DNA from 3 places in the Burkholderia aenigmatica genome. Region 3 is predicted to be linked to each of the others. Evidence: predicted binding sites of a transcription regulator. Region 3 holds the regulator's gene; each other region holds the start of a gene.
What was found. The regulator FliA, encoded in region 3, starts transcription of late flagellar genes. The targets are predictions, from matches to a motif close to CTAAAGTTTNNNNNNNNNNNGCCGNTA.
Positions count from the first base shown of each region.

Region 1: a site for FliA is predicted at 2,238-2,264, ahead of ACN8ZM_RS05630 (DUF4088 family protein). Genes of this name have one in related genera too.
Region 2: a site for FliA is predicted at 3,152-3,178, ahead of fliD (flagellar filament capping protein FliD). Genes of this name have one in related genera too.

Region 1 is NZ_CP184468.1:1,183,521-1,190,010, reverse strand. It holds gene ACN8ZM_RS05650 (CreA family protein) at 1-25, shown strand, start outside; gene ACN8ZM_RS05645 (AraC family transcriptional regulator) at 88-987, shown strand; gene ACN8ZM_RS05640 (AzlC family ABC transporter permease) at 1,114-1,881, shown strand; gene ACN8ZM_RS05635 (AzlD domain-containing protein) at 1,878-2,216, shown strand; gene ACN8ZM_RS05630 (DUF4088 family protein) at 2,378-3,160, shown strand; gene ACN8ZM_RS05625 (hypothetical protein) at 3,284-3,685, opposite strand; gene ACN8ZM_RS05620 (RNA-binding S4 domain-containing protein) at 3,956-4,174, shown strand; gene norM (multidrug efflux MATE transporter NorM) at 4,302-5,690, shown strand; gene fumC (class II fumarate hydratase) at 5,846-6,490, shown strand, end outside.
Region 2 is NZ_CP184470.1:9,937-16,426, forward strand. It holds gene ACN8ZM_RS32410 (lysozyme inhibitor LprI family protein) at 1-236, shown strand, start outside; gene ACN8ZM_RS32415 (hypothetical protein) at 697-1,344, shown strand; gene fliD (flagellar filament capping protein FliD) at 1,536-3,041, opposite strand; gene ACN8ZM_RS32425 (hypothetical protein) at 3,206-3,346, shown strand; gene ACN8ZM_RS32430 (electron transfer flavoprotein subunit beta/FixA family protein) at 4,171-4,920, shown strand; gene ACN8ZM_RS32435 (electron transfer flavoprotein subunit alpha/FixB family protein) at 4,937-5,899, shown strand; gene ACN8ZM_RS32440 (HpcH/HpaI aldolase/citrate lyase family protein) at 5,944-6,490, shown strand, end outside.
Region 3 is NZ_CP184468.1:230,254-236,743, reverse strand. It holds gene ahcY (adenosylhomocysteinase) at 70-1,488, opposite strand; S-adenosyl-L-homocysteine riboswitch at 1,521-1,635, opposite strand; gene ACN8ZM_RS01055 (RNA polymerase sigma factor FliA) at 1,743-2,477, opposite strand; gene ACN8ZM_RS01050 (AAA family ATPase) at 2,500-3,318, opposite strand; gene flhF (flagellar biosynthesis protein FlhF) at 3,311-5,095, opposite strand; gene flhA (flagellar biosynthesis protein FlhA) at 5,092-6,490, opposite strand, start outside.

The sequences.
Region 1 (6,490 bases), 950 kb from region 3:
CGGGACGACGATTCCGGTCAAGTAAAGCGCACGCCTGCCGGGCGCGCGAGCGATACACTGTCGATTCGACCGCTTCCGCGCCCGATCATGTCCGCCACCCGCCTTCCCGACTCAGCACGCTACTGGCGCACGCCGCTGCTGCCGGATGCGGATCTCGTCACGGCCACCTATCGCGACCACACGTTCGCACCGCACTGGCACGACGCGTACACGATCCCCGTGATTCTCGAAGGCGCGGAACGCTTCACCTATCGTGGCAGCGGCTATGTCGCCGAAACCGGCTCCGTGCCCGTGATCAATCCCGGCGAGGTGCATACGGGTTCGCGCGCGGCCGACGAGGGCTGGTGCTATCGCGTCAGCTACATGCCGGTCGAATTCATCCGCGAACTCACCAGTGCGATTGCCGGCCGCCCGCAGGACGCGCCGTGGTTTGCGCCGGACGTGATTCGCGACGCCGATCTTGCGGCCCGGCTCACGCTGGCGCACCGGATGATGGAGGCCGGCAGCGAGCGCGCCCTGCCCTTGCAGGCGCACGGGCAGCCGGCGCATGATCCGGCGACCGGCGCACCGCGCATCTACGATCCGCTCGCTGCCGAGACGGCGATGCTCGATGCGTTGTCGACGCTGATCGTGCGCCATGCCGATGCCCTGCCGCGACCGGCGCCGCTCGCGGCGGACGAGCCGCGCGTCGACGCGATGCGCGAGCGGCTCGCCGCCGATCTCATGTGCACTGTGACGCTCGACGAAGTCGCACACGCGGCCGGCCTGTCGCCGTTCCACGCGGCGCGCCTGTTCACCCGCACGACCGGCATGCCGCCGCATGCGTGGCGCAACCAGTTGCGCTTGCAGCGCGCGCTGGCGCCGCTGCGCGCGGGCGTACCCGTCGCCGATGTCGCGGCAGCCAGCGGCTTCGTCGACCAAAGCCACTTCACCCGACATTTCAAACGCATGTTCGGCGTGCCGCCCGGGCGCTGGCAGGCGAGCTGACACACGGCAGCGCACGGCCCGCCACCGCGATGCGGGCGGCGCCCGCAAGCGTGCAGGCACCGGCCCGATCCCGCGAGCGCAAGAACATACAAGCCGGCCGGTCACCTGCCCGCTATCCTCCAGTTCATGGAGGAGCACCCTTTGAACCCGACACCCGCATCGCCTGCCCGCCGCCCGTTCAACGAATGGCTCGACGGCGCGCGCGACACGATCCCGATGATGGTTGGCGCCGCGCCGTTCGGCGTGATTTTCGGCACGCTCGTTGGCGGCGGCCCGCTCGCCCCGTGGCATGGCGCGCTGATGTCGCTCGCCGTGTTCGCGGGCTCCGCGCAGTTCATCGCGCTCGGCCTGATCGCGGGCAGCGCGAGCTTCGTCGTCGTGCTCGCGACCACGCTAATCGTGAACCTGCGTCACCTGCTGTACAGCGCGACGCTCGCGCCCTATGTCGCGCACCTGCCGCTGCGCTGGCGCGCGACGCTCGGCGCACTGATGACCGACGAGGTGTTCGCGGTCGCCTATGCGCACTACCGGCACTTCCCGCCCGGTGCGATCGGCCCCCACTACTTCTTCGGCTCGGGGCTCGCGATGTACCTGAACTGGCAGGTCTGGACGCTCGCGGGCATCGGCTTCGGCGCCGCGTTCCCGGGCCTGCAGTCGCTCGGCCTCGATTTCGCGATGGCGGCGACCTTCATCGCGATCGTCGTCCCGCAGCTCGGCACGCTGCGCTATTTCGCGGCGGCCGTGACGGCCGGCACGCTGGCGTACTTCTGGCAGGGCTGGCCGTACAAGCTCGGGCTGCTCGGCGCAGTTGCCGCCGGCGTCGCGATCGGCGTCGCGCTCACGCTGCTGCACGAACGCACGCGCGCCGGCTCGCGCACGGAGGCCGCATCGTGAGCTACGCGCTGCTGATTCTCGGAATGGCGGTCATCACGTACGCAATCCGCTCGACGCTGTTCCTGTTCGGCGAACGGCTGACCTTCCCGCCGCTCGTGCGGACCGCGCTCGGCTTCGTGCCCGTCACCGTGCTGACCGCGATCATCGTGCCGATGACCGTCTCGCCGCACGGCGGTACGGCCGAGCTGACCTGGCGCAATCCGCAGCTCGTCGGCGCGCTGGCCGCCGTGCTCGTGTCGGCAGCCACCCGCCGCCCGCTCGTGACGATCGCGGCGGGGCTCGCGGTGTTCTTTCTCTGGCAAGGGGTCGTGCTGCCCCACTGGCTGCCCGCCTGAGTACACGCTCGGTCAAGCACGCTCAAGTTTTCGTCCGGCACGCCGATATAGGGAATGAAGACCCGCCACCGGCCTCGGCGCGCACCGGTCAGTCGACGCTGCGCCCGCTCCGGTGCGCCGTGCCGGCCGCCGGCTTGCGCGGGCCGCCATCGAGACGATTCATGGGCCAGATCACCCTTTCCCTCAAGGACGACACACTCGAGTCCCTGCGCAAGGACTACGACGCGTTCGTCCGCGTGTCGCTGAAACTCGACCCGCAGTTCGCGACGCCGTCGTTCGAGGATTTCCTGCGCGCCAAACTGCTCGACAACATGGTGCCGCTGACCGAGCACGCGGTGCAGCGGATGCTGCAGGGCGGCCAGTACGCGTGGGCAAAACGCACGCTCGACAAGGAATTTCCGGACGTCGTCGCCATCCTGATGCAGCAGGCCGGCGAATTCGGCTTCGGCTTCGCATTCCGCTCCGAGTGGACCCCCGACGAACTCGCGAAGGCGTGCCGCGACTGGGCGAAAGCGATCGTCGCCGAAGCGCAGGGCGACCCGTCGCTGGTCGACCCGCTCGCCTCGCAGATCAAGGGGGCTGCGCAAGACATCCAGACGCTCGAGGAACTGATGCAGACGCCTGCATGGCGGCTCGCGGAATCGCTGCGACAACGGGTCTACGAGGCCAAGCTCGCGTGCGAGATGAGCGTCGGCAGCACCGCGCGCGACAAGCTCGGCGAACTGCGCGGGCTGCTGCGGCTCGGGCTCTCGCATGGCTCGTTCCAGAAGCAGGAAGCGCAGCAGATCATGGAATACCTGCGGCTGCTGAAGCCGGAGATCTTCATCGAGGAACCGTACGACGTGTTCGCCCGGCTCGCCGCGTGGCTGCGCAGCGTATTCACCCCGGCGGCCGTGCGGCCGGCGCAAGGACAGGGACAAGGGCAAAGCCAACGCCGGCCGTAACGGCGCGCCCCATCACATCAACACATGAAAACGGCCCGGTTCGCGCAACGCGCACCGGGCCGTCGGACGGCCGCCGTCGCGACGCGCCGTCCGGGACGAGCGTCACGCGGCATCGGGCACCGCTTACTGCGTAGTGCCCTGGGCCGATGCACCACCCTCCGCACCGACCGCTGCGCCACCCTCGGCCGCTTCACCGGTCTTCGCCTTGGCCGAGCCGGCATGGCCCTTGGCCGACTTCGTGGCATGCTTCGCGTGTTTCTTGGCCGAATGGACGGCCGACGACGCCGTATCCTTCGCGCCGTCGGCTGCCGCGCCGACCGCATCGGTTGCACCGCCGACCGCATTGCCCGACGCGTTCGCACCCGCACCACCCTGCACGCCTGCACCGACACCCGCTGCCGGCGTCTGCGCCTGCATGCCGGCACCGGCTGCGCCCTGCGCCGCCGTGCCCGTCTGGGCAAATACGGCCGAAGTGGCGAACGCCGTCAGCGCGGCACCGATCAGCATCGTACGAATCTTGGACATGGCAATTCTCCTCAGGAAGTTGTGAGCCCGAGCCGCAGCGATGCGGTCCGTGGCGTCCCCCGCCGCAACACGCAGCAGGTACGACAAAAGACCCGCGGCGCGCATGACCGGTTCTCGAATCTCTCAGACTGTTACCCACCGTTTCATTTGCTGACGAATGGCTCACATTCCCTAACAACTGCATGCGGCAGCCGACCGCGCTCGCGCACCGGCCCGCGGTGCCGTATGATGCGGGGCGATTCCTCCCGCGCATCGCGCACCTTCTTCGTCATGCCCAATCTGGATTTCACGCTGACCGGCGAATACGTCGAGCTGCACAACCTTCTCAAGATCACCGGCCTCGCAGACAGCGGCGGCACCGCGAAACTGATCGTCGCGTCCGGCGCGGTGAAAGTCGACGGTGCGGTCGAGCTGCGCAAGACCTGCAAGATCCGCGCGGGCCAGGTCGTCCTGCTCGGCGACACGCGCATTGCCGTGCGCGAAGCCTAGCGTTCCCCTGCCTGCGACATGGCCATCGGTGCGCGCGTTCGACACAGTTCGAATTAAGCCGTAAGCTAGCTGTCTCTCAAAATAAATACATATAGCGCGGGCCCGCACCCGCGCGAGCGCCCATTCCATGTCGCATTCCGGTCTTACACGGACGGCCGCCGTGCCGCCGTCCCTGTCCAGTCATGCCGCCGATACCGCGCGCCTCGCCGCGCCGCTCGCGATCGCGCAGCTCTCGCAGATGGCGATGAGCGTCACCGACACGGTACTGCTCGGCTCGCTCGGCCCCGATTCGCTCGCAGCGGGCGGGCTCGGCGCGAACTTCTTCTTCGTCATCGTGACCGTGCTGCAAGGCGTGCTGTCGTCGGTCAGCGTCAGCGTCGCGCACGCGCGCGGCGCCAAGGCCGACGAGCGCGTCCCGCACATCTACTGGACCGGCTTCGCGCTGTCCGTGTTGCTCGCGATCCCGGCCATCATCGCGCTGTCGCTGTCCGAACCGATCCTGCTGATGTTCCACGAGCCGCCGTTGCTCGCGCATCACGTCGGCGAATACACGGGCATCCTGCGCTTCGCCGCGCTCGGCAGCCTGATCGGCGTCGGGCTGATGCGCGCCTTCCTGCCCGCGATCGGCGCCGCACGCCGGCTGCTGTGGGTGTCGATCGGCGGCGTCGGCGTCAACGGCGTGCTCAACTACGGGCTGATCCACGGCGCGTTCGGGCTGCCGCGGCTCGGCTTCCTCGGCTCGGCCGTGGCGACGACCATCACGATCTGGCTCACCGCGCTCGCACTGATCTGGCTGCTGCACGGCCGGCAGCGCTTCCGTCACTTCGTGACCGCCGCGCGCCCGAAGCTGCCGATGATGGGCGAACTGATCGGCATCGGCTGGCCGGTCGCAATCACGTACGGGGTCGAATCGACACTGTTCCTCGCCACCGGCCTGACCATCGGCGTACTCGGCGCGACGGCGCTTGCCGCACACCAGATCGCGCTGAACGTCGCATCGGTGGCGTTCATGGTGCCGCTCGCGATCGGCCAGGCCGCCAACGTGCGGGTCGGCTACTGGGTCGGCGCAGGGGCGCCCGTCGCCGCGCGCCATGCGGGCTTCGTCGCACTCGGCCTCGGTGTCGCGTTCATGACGCTGTCGGGCATCGTGCTGATCGTCGCGCCGCACGCGATCGTCGGCCTGTACCTGAACCTCGGCGATCCGGCCAACGCGGCCACGGTGTCGCTCGCCGCGTCGCTGCTCGGCATCGCAGCGGTGTTCCAGATCGTCGACGGCGCGCAGACCGTCGCATCGGGTGCGCTGCGCGGCCTGAAGGACACGCGCATCCCGATGCTCGCGGCGACCCTCGGCTACTGGGGCATCGGTTTTCCGACCGGCTACTGGTTCGCGTTCCACGTGGGCCTCGGTGCCCGTGGCCTCTGGTGGGGCCTCGCGGCCGGCCTCGCCAGCGTGGCCGTGCTGATGGCGTGGCGCTTTCATCTGAAGAGCGCGTCGCTGGTTACGTCGCCGCACTGAGCGCGACACGACGCGAAATCCGGGCCGGCGCTATGCTTGTCGGTTGAAGATCTCAAGACGCCGCGCGAGCGGCGCGACTGCCTCACGATACGTCTGATTACGTCTGATGCCGCGCGACCACGCGCGGCCTTTCCCCTTTCCTGGAGGAGTGGATCATGAACGAAGCAGTTCGGATGGAACGCGATACGTTCGGCGAGATCGCCGTGCCGGCCGACCGGCTCTGGGGCGCACAGACCGAGCGCTCGCTGCAGAATTTCCGGATCTCGACCGAGAAGCAGTCGCCCGAGCTGATCCACGCGCTCGCGATCGTCAAGCGCGCCGCGGCGGCCGTGAACCAGTCGCTCGGCGTGTTGGCCGACGACAAGGCGCGCGCGATCATCGACGCGGCCGACGAGATCATCGCCGGCAAGCATCCGCGCGAATTCCCGCTCGCCGTGTGGCAGACGGGCTCCGGCACGCAGACCAACATGAACCTCAACGAGGTGATCGCGAATCGCGCGAGCGAACTGCTGGGCGGCGAGCGCGGCGAAGCGCGCAAGGTTCATCCGAACGACGACGTGAACCGCGGCCAGTCGTCGAACGACGTGTTCCCGACCGCGATGCACGTCGCGGCCGCGTACGCGATCGTCAACCACCTGCTGCCGGCACTGCGCACGCTGCGCACGACGCTCGACGCGAAGTCGAAGGCGTTCGCCGACATCGTGAAGATCGGCCGCACGCACCTGCAGGACGCAACGCCGCTCACGCTCGGCCAGGAGTTTTCCGGCTACGTCGCGCAGCTCGACCAGGGCATCCGTCAC
Region 2 (6,490 bases), on a different replicon from region 3:
GGCTCAACACGCACGTGACGAAGTACTGGGTGCGTGGCATCGCGACGACGAATGCAGCGATCGTGATGCGGCGCGGCAACGATCTATGGATCGGGCTGCTCGTGTTCGACGCGCAGAACAACGTCCGGATGCGCTATTACACGAACGTACCGGCGTGGAAGAAAACCGTGCCGAAGACCATCCTGGCGTGGCATGACAATCTCGACAAGACGCTGCCGGTCGACGTGATGCGGTGACGGGCAGGCAGGACGGCCAAAGCCGCCCGGCCCGTCTTCATTCGTTTCGCGCCGCGCGTGCCTGCGCCGGCGGTGCGGTCGATTCCCGTGTGCGTAACTCGGGCAGGGCCGCATGACCTGGCCCATTGCGCCGTGCTCGAGCGCATCGGGCAAGGCCCGCGCGGCCGGGCGCCCGATCGCATCGACGTCGCACCCCGTCGGCGTGCCGGCATGCCGACGACACGGCACCGCAGCACGACGCCATCTTGATCCGTCCCATTGCGCCATCGCGCCGCCCGCAAGCCCCAAGCCGCTGCGCGTCGCGATCCGCCACCGCCACCGGCTGACCGGCGTATGTTCACGTCGGACGACAAAAGCACACAAATCTGATCAAACCACCTCGACGCTCTTGTAACGATTAGTAATATTATGCGGCGGAGCGTTTTTTACCGACGAACTGTTGAATCCGCATCCGCTTCCCATGCAACACGTAATGACGACAAGCCAGCCACCGATCCTGGCGGCACCGGTTGATGCGGTGCTGCACGCCGTGATCGACGAGGTCGTCCACCGGAGCGTGTCGGAAGCGACGACGCGCAATGGCTACATGCGATGTGCCGACTACGCGATCGTCGGTGCGCGGGTGCTGACGCTGCTGACCGGCCAACCTTACCGGCCGTTCGCGGGTGGGGAAGTGCTGGATTTCGGCGGCGGCAACCTGTATGCGCTGTGCACGACGCGCGAGCGACGCCGCACCGCGCGGCATCTGTCGCAACTGGCGAGGTATCACTGCTGGATCGAGGCGCGTCACGACGATATCGACGGTCGCGCACGCAAGGAAATCGTCGATTTCACGCTGCGCCACGACGAGACCGTGGCGAACAATCTGGGGATGCCGTTCGCGCGCCCGCACCAGGCGTATTTCTGGGGCTGGGACGATGAACACACGGTACCGGCCGAGCTGCACGATCATCCGGTGTTCGCGAAACAGGGCCCCGTGTGGCGCTGGGCGGAGCGTGAATGCACGTCGCTGCTGCGCGCATACGAGCGCGAGCGGCCCGGTTATTTCGGGCGTCAGGTGTCGCGTGCGATCGACTTGTTCGCCGATCGCGTCGAAGGTCTCGGCTGACGGCCCCCGCTTCTGGCGACCCGTGGGCAGGCCGTTTGCCGCGCTTGCGCGAACCGGGGAAGGAAGCCCGGCGCGCTTGTCCACCGCGGGGCCTGAGCGACGTGTGCAGACGCGACACCGTGCGCGGCGGCGCGAGCCGGTCGATCCGTCAACCGGCGGCCGCCACTACGCTCATCGAGCGGCCCGGACACTCATCCCTTGTTCGCCAGCGTGCCGTTGCTGTTGGCGCCGCCGAACAGCCGCGTCAGGTACTGCGTGTTCGAGTTCATCTTGGCCATCAGCGCGTTGAGCGCCGTGAACTGCGCCTGGTACTGCCTGGTCAGTTGCGACGCGTAGTCGGCCAGATCGGACTGCTGCTGCGTGACGCGCTTCAGGTCGGTGCTCAGCGCGTTCGTGCGCACGTCGATCATTCCGCCCTTCTTCGTGAAGGGGGCGATCTGCTCGGCCATGCGCGTGCCCATCCCGTTCTTCGGGTTGAACAGGTGCGCGACGCCCGACGGGTTGGCGGTCAGCGCAACGTCGAGCTTCGCGCTGTCGAGCTTCAGCGTGCCGTCCTTCTCGAGCGAGATGCCGATCGACATCAGGTTGGTGTGCCCGTGGCCGCTGCTGTTGGCGACGCCGCGCGCGACGACCGAAGCGAGCGCGTTGCGGATCGTGTTCAGCGTCGAATCGCCGAGCAACACCCCCTGCGAGCTCGCCCCTGGCGTGAAGCTCGACAGCGTGCCCATCGTCTTGACGGCGGTGTTGTACAGGTTCACGAAATTCGTGATCGTCGTTGCCTGCGACTTCGTGTCGGTGCTGACCGTCAGCGTCTGCGTATCGGTCGCGCTGACCGCGGCTGCCGACAGGTTCAGCGAGACGCCGTTCAGCACGCCCGACACCGCATTGCTGGCGCTGGTCGACGCGATGCCGTTGAGCGTGAACTTCGCATCCTGAGCGACGGTGCTCTGCCGCCACGCGGCGGCGCTGTTCGCCGACTGGATCTTCGACGCGCCGCCGGACGTGTCGGCCGTCGACGTGACGCCGAGGCTCGACAGCCCGTTGTCGTTGGCCACGTTGCCGACCGCAACGCTGATCGCGTTCGCCGAGCCCGTCTTGGTCGACGCGAGCACGAGGTGCGCGCCGTCGGTGCCGTTGATGACCGTTGCGCTGATTCCCGGGTTGTTCGCCGCGGTGTTGATCGCGGCCGCGATGCCCGGCAGCGTGTTGTTCGAGCGGTTGACGTCGACCTTGAACGACTGGCTGCCGAGCGACAGCGTCAGCGTGCCGGTGCCGAGCGCCTTGCTTGCGTCGACGCCCGACGAAGCCAGCGCCTGCGCGGTCGCGATCTGCGTGACGCCGACCGTGTAGATGCCGGCGACCGCCCCCGCACTGGTCGTCGCGGTCAGGCCCTTGCCGCTCGCAACCGCGGTGAACGTCGACTGCAGCCCACCGTTCGTCAACTGCGTGAGTCCCGCCTCGAGCGCCCCCAGCGCGGACGACAGCGCGCCGAACGCGGAAATCCGCGTGGTGCCGGTGGTCTGCGACGCGGCAAGCGCGGCGGCCCGGCCGGCTGTTTTTGCGTTCACCAGCGTCTTGACGAGCGTGCCGACGTCCATCGACTGATTGCCGGTCGAGCCGTTGATGATCGATTGCGCCGCCTCTTGCATCAGGCTGCTCGCGTTCGCGCTGCTGCTCACGGGCGTGTTCGTTGCCATGGGAGGTCTCCGGTTGAAAAGCGATCCTGTGACCAGCGGCTGCCGAGTCGGCCTGCAGGCTGTTTCCGGTGCGACGCGTTCCGGCGTTCGCGGGCGGTGTCGGGAAAACGTAAGGACGTGCGCTATCGTATATTTAAATCGGTATTACTTGGTAATTTTTTGTAATGATTGTTGAGAAAAATGCGGATGGGCGAGAGGCGGGGTGGTTCGAGATGGAAATTGGCGTTTTTTGGCAGGAAAAACATCATTTTGATTGTATTTTCTTAGGGATTTTTGCCGGCATTGAAAACTTGCAGATGGCGTGAATGTTTGATGAAAATTTTTAGCTTGTCTCGCTAAACAGCGGGTCGATAGATGGTGACCCTGCCGAAAATCGAGACCGTGAGGCTTGGCGGCTCGACAGAGGCTTGCGAAGAAAATTGGAAAAACCCAGTCGATGCGGAAACGACCACCGGCATTAGCGTTGTCATGGTTGTTCCAGAATTTGTCAGGGTCAGAATTTCGGCGACTACGAGAATTCACGCGAAATTCATAGACATATGCGTGAACTGTAGTTGAAGGGAATTTCCGCGGACTCGTTATGTCGTCTTAATAGAGATCGCAGTAGTGGCCAGACGAAACCCGTTAATCGATTTTTTGCCGGACCGACATTCGGTCGCCGCGGATCGGGCATCTCGTGGCTGTCACCACGTGCGACAGCGTTGCCGCATCACCGGCTTTCGACCAAACAGGCGGGCGAATGGGAACTCGGCCGCCCGGCGCCTGCGCAGTTTGCGGTGGTCACGGAGAGCGTCGACGCCGTGACGTGGATCGGCCGGTATGTCACTGATTCGAATGACCGTCGTGCGCAATTCATCGAGGGGATGCACCGGATCGAGTGGCACGAACGTGCATTGCTCACGGTACTGCTCGAACGATCACTCACTGCTCCGGGGATGCCCGCCGGGTCGTTTCGAAGTGAGCGCTCGACATAGGTTCATCCTATGGCCGGCAGTGCGATCGAATATTTGCGCAACCCTCGGCGACGGGTTCAAATGCCATTTCAATCAGCGCATTCAATCAAGCCCAAAGCGTGAGCGTGCCTGTTGCGGCAGGCGGCACATCGTACGGGCGACCGAGGAGATAGCAGGTGCGAATTCTGGTGGCAGTCAAACGTGTCGTCGACTACAACGTGAAGGTCCGCGTGAAGTCGGACAACACGGGTGTCGACATTGCGAACGTGAAGATGTCGATGAACCCGTTCGACGAAATCGCGGTTGAAGAAGCGGTGCGCCTGAAGGAAGCGGGCGTGGCGACCGAAGTGATCGCCGTGTCGGTGGGCGTCGCGCAAGCGCAGGAAACGCTGCGTACGGCGCTGGCGATCGGCGCGGATCGCGCGATCCTGGTCGAATCGACCGACAGCGTCGAGCCGCTGGCCGTCGCGAAGATCCTGAAGGCGCTGGTCGACAAGGAACAGCCGCAACTGGTGATCCTCGGCAAGCAGGCGATCGACGACGATTCGAACCAGACGGGCCAGATGCTGGCTGCGCTGGCAAGCCTGCCGCAAGCGACGTTCGCGTCGAAGGTCACGGTGGCTGACGGTAAGGCAACGGTGGCACGCGAAGTCGACGGCGGCGCGGAAACGCTGTCGCTGACGCTGCCGGCGGTGATCACGACCGACCTGCGCCTGAACGAGCCGCGCTACGTGACGCTGCCGAACATCATGAAGGCGAAGAAGAAGCCGCTGGAAACCGTGAAGCCGGAAGACCTGGGCGTGGACGTTGCGCCGCGTCTGAAGACGCTGAAGGTGGTCGAGCCGCCGAAGCGCGCCGCCGGCGTGAAGGTGCCGGATGTGAAGACGCTGGTCGAGAAGCTGAAGACCGAAGCCAAGGTGCTGTAAGAGGGAGCGGAGAGAAATGACGATTCTGGTGATTGCAGAGTACGACGCCCCGAAGGAAGCCCCCTTGGGGGGCAACGCGTCGATCAAGGCCGCGACGCTGAACACGGTGGCGGCGGCAGCGAAGATCGGCGGTGACATCCACGTGCTGGTCGCGGGCCACAACGCGCAAGCGGCAGCGGACGCAGCAGCGAAGATCGCAGGGGTGTCGAAGGTACTCCTGGCCGACGCGCCGCAACTCGAAGCGGGCCTCGCGGAAAACGTCGAGGCGACCGCGCTGAACATCGCGAAGGACTACTCGCACATCCTCGCGCCGGCGACGGCCTACGGCAAGAACATCGCGCCGCGTATCGCCGCGAAGCTGGACGTCGCGCAGATCTCGGACATCACGGCGGTCGATTCGGCCGACACGTTCGAGCGCCCGATCTACGCGGGTAACGCGATTGCGACGGTGCAATCGAGCGACCCGATCAAGGTGATCACGGTGCGTGCGACGGGTTTCGATCCGGTGGCAGCGGAAGGCGGCAGCGCGTCGGTCGACAAGATCGAAGCGGCAGCCGACGCCGGCAAGTCGCAATTCGTGAGCCGTGAGGTGACGAAGCTGGACCGTCCGGAACTGACGAGCGCGAAGATCATCGTGTCGGGCGGCCGCGGTCTGGGCAGCGGCGAAAACTACACGAAGGTACTGGAGCCGCTGGCAGACAAGCTGTCGGCAGCCCTGGGCGCATCGCGCGCGGCAGTCGACGCCGGCTACGTGCCGAACGACTACCAGGTCGGCCAGACCGGCAAGATCGTCGCGCCGCAGCTGTACATCGCGGTCGGCATCTCGGGTGCGATCCAGCACTTGGCCGGCATGAAGGATTCGAAGGTGATCGTCGCGATCAACAAGGATCCGGAAGCACCGATCTTCAGCGTGGCCGACTACGGCCTCGTCGGCGATCTGTTCGCGCTCGTGCCGGAGCTACGCGAAGCATTGCAGTGATCGGCGAGTCCTGCCTCCTGTTCGTCCCTTTACAGAAGATTGCCATGTCATCCGAAGTTGCCTTCTCCGCCCAGTCATATCTTTTTGTTCCGGGTAATCGGCCGGAGCGTTTTGCGAGCGCGCTTGCGAGTGGCGCCGACGCGGTCATCATCGATCTCGAGGATGCCGTCGAGCCCGCAGCCAAGGACAGCGCCCGGGAAACCGTGAGGGCATGGGTGTCGCGCGACCAGCCGGTTCTCGTGAGAATCAACGGACGTGGTACGCCCTGGTTCGAGCAGGATGCAAAACTCGTCGGGCTTGAAGGTATCGCGGGTGTCGTCATTCCCAAAACGGAGGGGCTCGACGATATCGTCGAAGTCGTATCGAACGCGAAACGCAAGATCCCGGTTTTTCCTCTCATTGAAACGGCAAGAGGGATGTGGTCGGCGATGGACATCGCAAAAGCGCCTTATGTGAAGCGCTTGATGTTCGGCACGCTCGACTTCATCGCGGAGATGGGAACCGATGACGATGGCGAGGCGTTGAATCCTTACCGGACCCAGCTTGCCCTTGTGTCGCGTGTCGCCGGGATTGAGCAGCCGGTAGACGGTG
Region 3 (6,490 bases):
CGCGCCGTGCCGCCGTACCGTGGGCGCGTCGGCGACGCGCGCACGGCACCGCGGCAGCGGCGCATCGGATCAGTAGCGGTAGTGGTTCGGCTTGAACGGGCCTTCCTTCGCGACGCCGATGTACGAAGCCTGTTCGTCCGACAGCACGGACAGGTTCGCGCCGATGCGCGCGAGGTGCAGGCGCGCGACCTTTTCATCGAGGTGCTTCGGCAGCACGTACACCTTGTTCTCGTACTCGGCGCCGCGCACGAACAGCTCGATCTGCGCGAGCGTCTGGTTCGCGAACGAGTTCGACATCACGAACGACGGGTGACCGGTCGCGCAGCCGAGGTTCACGAGGCGGCCTTCCGCCAGCAGGATCACGCGCTTGCCGTCCGGGAAGATGATGTGGTCGACCTGCGGCTTGATGTTTTCCCACTGGTACTGGCGGGTCGACGCGACGTCGATTTCCGAGTCGAAGTGACCGATGTTGCAGACGATCGCGTTGTGGCGCATCGCCTTCATGTGATCGTGGCCGATCACGTGGAAGTTGCCGGTCGCCGTCACGAAGATGTCGGCCTTGTCGGCCGCGTATTCCATCGTCACGACGCGGTAGCCTTCCATCGCCGCCTGCAGCGCGCAGATCGGGTCGATTTCGGTGACCCACACGGTAGCGCCGAGGCCGCGCAGCGATTGCGCGCAGCCCTTGCCCACGTCGCCGTAGCCCGCGACGACCGCGACCTTGCCCGCGATCATCACGTCGGTCGCGCGCTTGATACCGTCGACCAGCGATTCACGGCAGCCGTACAGGTTGTCGAACTTCGACTTCGTGACCGAATCGTTCACGTTGAACGCCGGGAACGGCAGGCGGCCGTCCTTTTCCATCTGGTACAGGCGGTGCACGCCGGTCGTGGTTTCTTCGGTCACGCCCTTGATGTGCGCGAGGCGCGTCGAGTACCAGGTCGGGTCCGCGTCGAGGTGCGTCGCGATCGACTTGTACAGCGCGACTTCTTCCTCGTTGGTCGGCTTCGCGATCACCGAACGGTCCTTCTCGGCCTTCGCGCCGAGGATCAGCAGCAGCGTTGCATCGCCGCCGTCGTCCAGGATCATGTTCGCGAATTCGCCGTTCGGCCATTCGAAGATGCGGTGCGAGAACTCCCAGTATTCGTCGAGCGACTCGCCCTTGAACGCGAACACCGGCGTGCCGGATTCGACGATCGCGGCCGCTGCGTGGTCCTGCGTCGAGAAGATGTTGCACGAGGCCCAGCGGACGTCCGCGCCGAGCGCCTTCAGCGTCTCGATCAGCACGCCCGTCTGGATCGTCATGTGCAGCGAACCGGCAATGCGCGCGCCCTTCAGCGGCTGCTGCGCCTTGTATTCGTCGCGGATCTGCACGAGGCCCGGCATTTCGGTCTCGGCAATGTTCAGTTCCTTGCGGCCCCAGCCGGCCAGCGCCATGTCGGCGACGACGTAATCGTTGGAAGCTTTGGAATCGATAATGGCGTTCATCACGCCCTCCTTTCTAAAAAGTTTCTAGATTGGTGACGTGAGCGCCGTTCAGGAAGCGGAGCCGGCGCGCATGCGCCGCACGGCTGCTTGGTGAAGCCTTCCGAGCCTGGCGAGCCGGAATGGCCCGTCGCAACGCTCCTCGGAAAACGGAGGGGATTGTAGCAAATCGGCGCGCGGAATGCGCAAGCGCCGCACACACGGCACTCACCCGGCCCAAGCGCGCGGCGTCGGCGCGCGCGGCCGTCAGGAAAGGGTCAGGACTCCGCGCCGACCCACGCCTGTTCGCGCAGCCGCGCGCGCAGGCGCGCGACGGCCTGGCTGTGCAGCTGGCACACGCGCGATTCGCTCACTTCGAGCACCGCGCCGATCTCGCGCAGATTCAGACCCCGTTCGTAGTACAGCGACATCAGCAGCTTCTCGCGCTCCGGCAGCCGCTCGATCGCCTCGACGAGCGCTTCGCGCAGGTGTTCGTCGAGCAGCGCCGACAGCGGATCGGCGTGATCGACGCGGTAGCGGTCGAGGAACGGCTCGTCGTCGGCCGCGCGGTCGAAATCCTCGTAATAGATCAGCTGGCTGCCGTGCAGGTCCTGCAGCATCCCCTGGTATTCGTCGAGCGGCATGTTCAGGTGCTGCGCGATCTCGGTCTCGCTCGCCGAGCGGCCGAGATGCTGCTCGACCTGGTGCACCGCGTGCTCGACCTCGCGCGACGTCTTGCGCAGGCTGCGCGGCAGCCAGTCGTTGCTGCGCAGCTCGTCGAGCATCGCGCCGCGGATGCGCTGGGTCGCGTAGGTCTCGAACTGCGCGCCCTGGTCTTCCTTGTAGCGGCCGGCCGCGTCCATCAGGCCGATCATGCCGGCCTGGATCAGGTCGTCGAGGTCGACGCTCGCCGGCATCTTCGCGACGAGCTGCAGCCCGAGGCGTCGCACGAGCGGCGCATATTGCGCGAGCACGTCGGCCTGGGACATCTTTCCTTGAGCGTTGTACATCATGGCTCTCTCCTTCCGGTGGCGCTCACGCGGCGTGTGCCGCGCCCGCCTCATACGACGGCTTGCCGCCCGCGTGCACGGCGCGGCCCGCACCCGAACGCGGGCGCATCGGCCAGTACAGCAGGTCGGCGGCAATCTGCCGGTAGTCGCGCGCGGCAGCCGACGACGGGAACGCATCGACCACGGCCCGCGTCAGTTCGCGCGCATGCTCGACGAGCGGATCGGCGCTCACGCAGCCCGCGTCGGCGATCGACACGGTCAGGTAGCGGCTCGCGACGCCCGCGAGGTTGTCGAACGCGACCTTCGCGTCCGCATGGCTGCCGACGTGATTGGTCAGCACGCGGAACTGCGCGAACGCATGCGCGAAATGCAGCCGCTTCATGCACGCGTACGCCTCGGTGATCGCCTGCGCGGCGACCCGCGTGACGACCAGCACGTCGTGCGCTTCGCGCGCCAGCGCCGAGAACGCGCCGTCAGCGCCGAGCTGCGCGTCGACGAGGACGATGTCGGCCGGGCCGTCGATGAAATCGCTGAGCTGCGCGTCGGTATAGCCGGTGCGCGCGAGCCGCGCGGCGGCGCACAGGCCGAAGCCGGCCGCCACCCGCGTGCGCTCGCCGTCGCGCAGCCACGCGCCCGCCAGCGTCGCGCTGGCCGATTGCACGTCGGCGCGCTCGTCGACGACGAGCACGTCCTTGCCGAGCGACGCGAGCGCCGCCGCCAGGTTCACGACGGTGGACGTGCAGCCGACCCCCGCCGGCCCGCCCGTCACCGCGACGATGCGCGACGCGCGCCCGGCCAGCAGGCGCCGCAGCCCTTCGGCCTGATCGATGATTCGTTTATCCAAATCGCACCTCGTGCAGCTCGGCGGTGGAACGTGCGGTCAATGCGGAAAGCAGCGTCGGCATGTCCTCGTCTTGCGGCACGAAGGGCGAGCCGTCGCGCGGTACGCAGAACGCGCTCTTCAGCAGGAAGCGGGTCGATGCGACGTACAGGTTCTCCGGCACCTTCTGGCCGGTCGACACGTAGTGGACCGGCAGCTTGTAGCGGATCACGGTGTCGAGCACGCCGCCGAGGTGGGTCGCCTCGTCGAGCTTCGTCAGGATGCAGCCGGCCAGGTCCGGATGCTCGCCCGCGCTGCGGTACGCCTGCACGACTTCGTTGAGCGTGTCGCCATGGCTCGTCGCGTTGAGCAGCAGCAGGCGCTGCACCGGGGCGTTCGCGCCGTGCAGCATCGCGATCTGGTCGGAAACCGCGCGGTCGCGCTGGCTCATGCCGATCGTGTCGATCAGCACGATGTGCTTGTTGCGCAGCTCGGACAGCGCGAGCGCGAGGTCGCCGGCATCCTTCACCGCGTGCACCGGCACGCCGAGGATCTTGCCGAAGATGCGCAGCTGCTCGTGGCCGCCGATCCGGTAGCTGTCGGTGGTCAGCAGCGCGACCTTGCTCGCGCCGAAGCGCATCACGCAGCGCGCGGCCAGCTTCGCGGTGGTGGTGGTCTTGCCGACGCCCGTCGGCCCCATCAGCGCAAACACGCCGCCGCGCTCCATCAGCGCGTCCTCGCTGTCGAGCACCGGCAGGTTCGCCGCGAGCACCGACTGCGCCCATTCGGCGGCCTGTTCGAAGGTCTGCGCGTCGTCGCCGGCCGGCAGGTTGTCGACCAGCATCCGCACGAGCTGCGCGGAGAAACCAGCCGCGAACAGGTGCTTCGTCAGCGCGCCATGCACGGCGCTGCGACGCTGGCGGTCGTGCCACATCAGGCTGTCGAACTGCTCTTCCATCATCCCGCGCAGTTCGCCGAGCTCCTGCATCACCGTATCGTTGACGATCCGCTCGATGCGCGACTTCACCGCATCGGCCACCACGGCGGCCGCGTCGGCGGACAGGCGCGTGCGCTCGGCCGCCTTCGCGGCATGCGCCGCGCTCGTGTTCGTATCGGGCGCGCGGGGGGCGGGGGCCGGCATCCGGCGTTCGGCGTCGCGCACGATGTCGCGTGCCCATTCAGGCGGCGTCGCGCTCGCGGCGGCCTGCGGGGCAGGCGCGCTCGCTTGCGGCGCGGCGGGCGTCGCCTGCGCACGCGCCATCAGCGCGTCGCGCTGCTGCGTCAGGCGCTTCGCGTGCTCGACCAGCCACGGCGCGGGTTCGGAAGCCGCGGCCGGCGCGCTGGAAACGGGGGCGGCGGAAGACGGTGTGGCCGCCGCCGGCGTACCGGCCTGCGGGTCGCCACCCGACACGTCCACATCGATCGCCGAAGCTTGTGCGGCTGCCGCCTCGTCCGCATCGGCGCTGGCGCCGAACACCGACGAGAACACGTCCGGCAGCCCGCCTTCGCCCGCTGCATACGGATTGACGGCCGGGCGGGCCAGCGCCGCGCCCGGGCGCGACACGATGCCCGGCACCGCGGCGGCCGGCACGGATTCCAGCGCGCGCGAGGTGGCAAGGCGCGGCCGCGCCGCGGCCGGCGGCGTCACCGCGGCCAGGTCCGAATCGGCGAGTGCCACGATTTCGACGCTGCCGTCATCGAGCGTGCGGTTCGACAGCACGACCGCGTCGGCGCCGAGTGCCTCGCGCACGAGACGAAGGGCGTCGCGGCTCGTTGCGCCGGTGAATTTGCGAATGTTCAAGCGGAACCCCCGATGACGTTAACGACTTTGATCGTGCGTGTGTCCGGCACTTCGGCATACGACAGCACTTTCAATTGCGGCAGGCTGCGGCGCAGGAAGCGCGCGAGCATCGCGCGCAGCGCGTGCTGCACGAGCAGCACGGGCGGCAGCCCGAGATTCTGTTGACGCAGCATCGCCTGTTGCGTGCCGGTCAGAAGGTTGTGCGCGAGGCCGGGCTCGAGGCCCGGGTTCGCGCCGGTGGCGAGCGCCTGCGACAGCACGCGCTCGAGATTCGAATCGAGGCCCATCACCTGCATCTCGCCCGCGCCCGGATACCACTGCTGCGTGATCGCGCGGCCGAGCGCGAGCCGCACCGCGGCCGTGATCTCGAACGCGTCGCCGCGGCCTGCGTGTTCGGACACGGCCTCGAGGATCGTGCGCATGTCGCGGATCGGCACGCCTTCCTCGAGCAGGTTCTGCAGCACTTTCTGCAGCGTCGTCAGCGAGATCGTCTTCGGCACGAGGTCCTCGACGAGCGACGGCGCGTCCTTGCCGGTGCGCTCGACGAGCGCCTGCACTTCCTGGCGGCCGAGCAGCTCGGCCGCGTGCTGGACGACCAGATGGTTCAGGTGCGTCGCGACGACCGTGCTCGCGTCGACCACCGTGTAGCCGTACACCTGCGCCTGTTCGCGCATCGCGACGTCGATCCACACGGCCGGCAGCCCGAACGCGGGATCCTGCGTGACGGCGCCCGGCAGCGCGGCCGTCACCTGGCCGGGGTTGATCGCGAGCCACTGGCCCGGGAACACTTCGCCGACGCCGATCTCGACGCCTTTCAGCGCGATCCGGTACGCGTTCGGCCGCAGTTCGAGGTTGTCGCGAATATGGATCACCGGCGGCAGGAAGCCGATTTCCTGCGCGAATTTCTTGCGGATGCTCTTGATGCGCTTGAGCAGCTCGCCGTCGCTGTTCTTGTCGACGAGCGGAATCAGCCGGTAGCCGACTTCCAGCCCGAGCGGATCGATCAGCTGCACGTCGTCCCAGGTCGCCTCGTGGCTGTCCGACGGCAGCACGGCGGGCGGCGCGATGTCGGTCACGTCGCCGGCCGCCTTGCGGGCCGCCGCGCGCTTGGTCTGCGTGCGGGCCAGCCAGATTGCGCCGCCGCCGAGCGCGAGGAACGCGAAGTGCGGCATGCCGGGGATCAGCCCCATCAGCACGATGATCGCGCCCGTGATGGTCAGCACGCGCGGGTTCGTGAACAGCTGGCCGGTGATCTGCGTGCCGATGTCCTCGTCGGTCGCGACGCGCGACACGATCACGCCGGCCGCGGTCGAGATCACGAGCGACGGGATCTGCGCGACGAGGCCGTCGCCGATCGTCAGCAGCGTGTAGTTCGTGCCGGCCGCGGCGAACGTC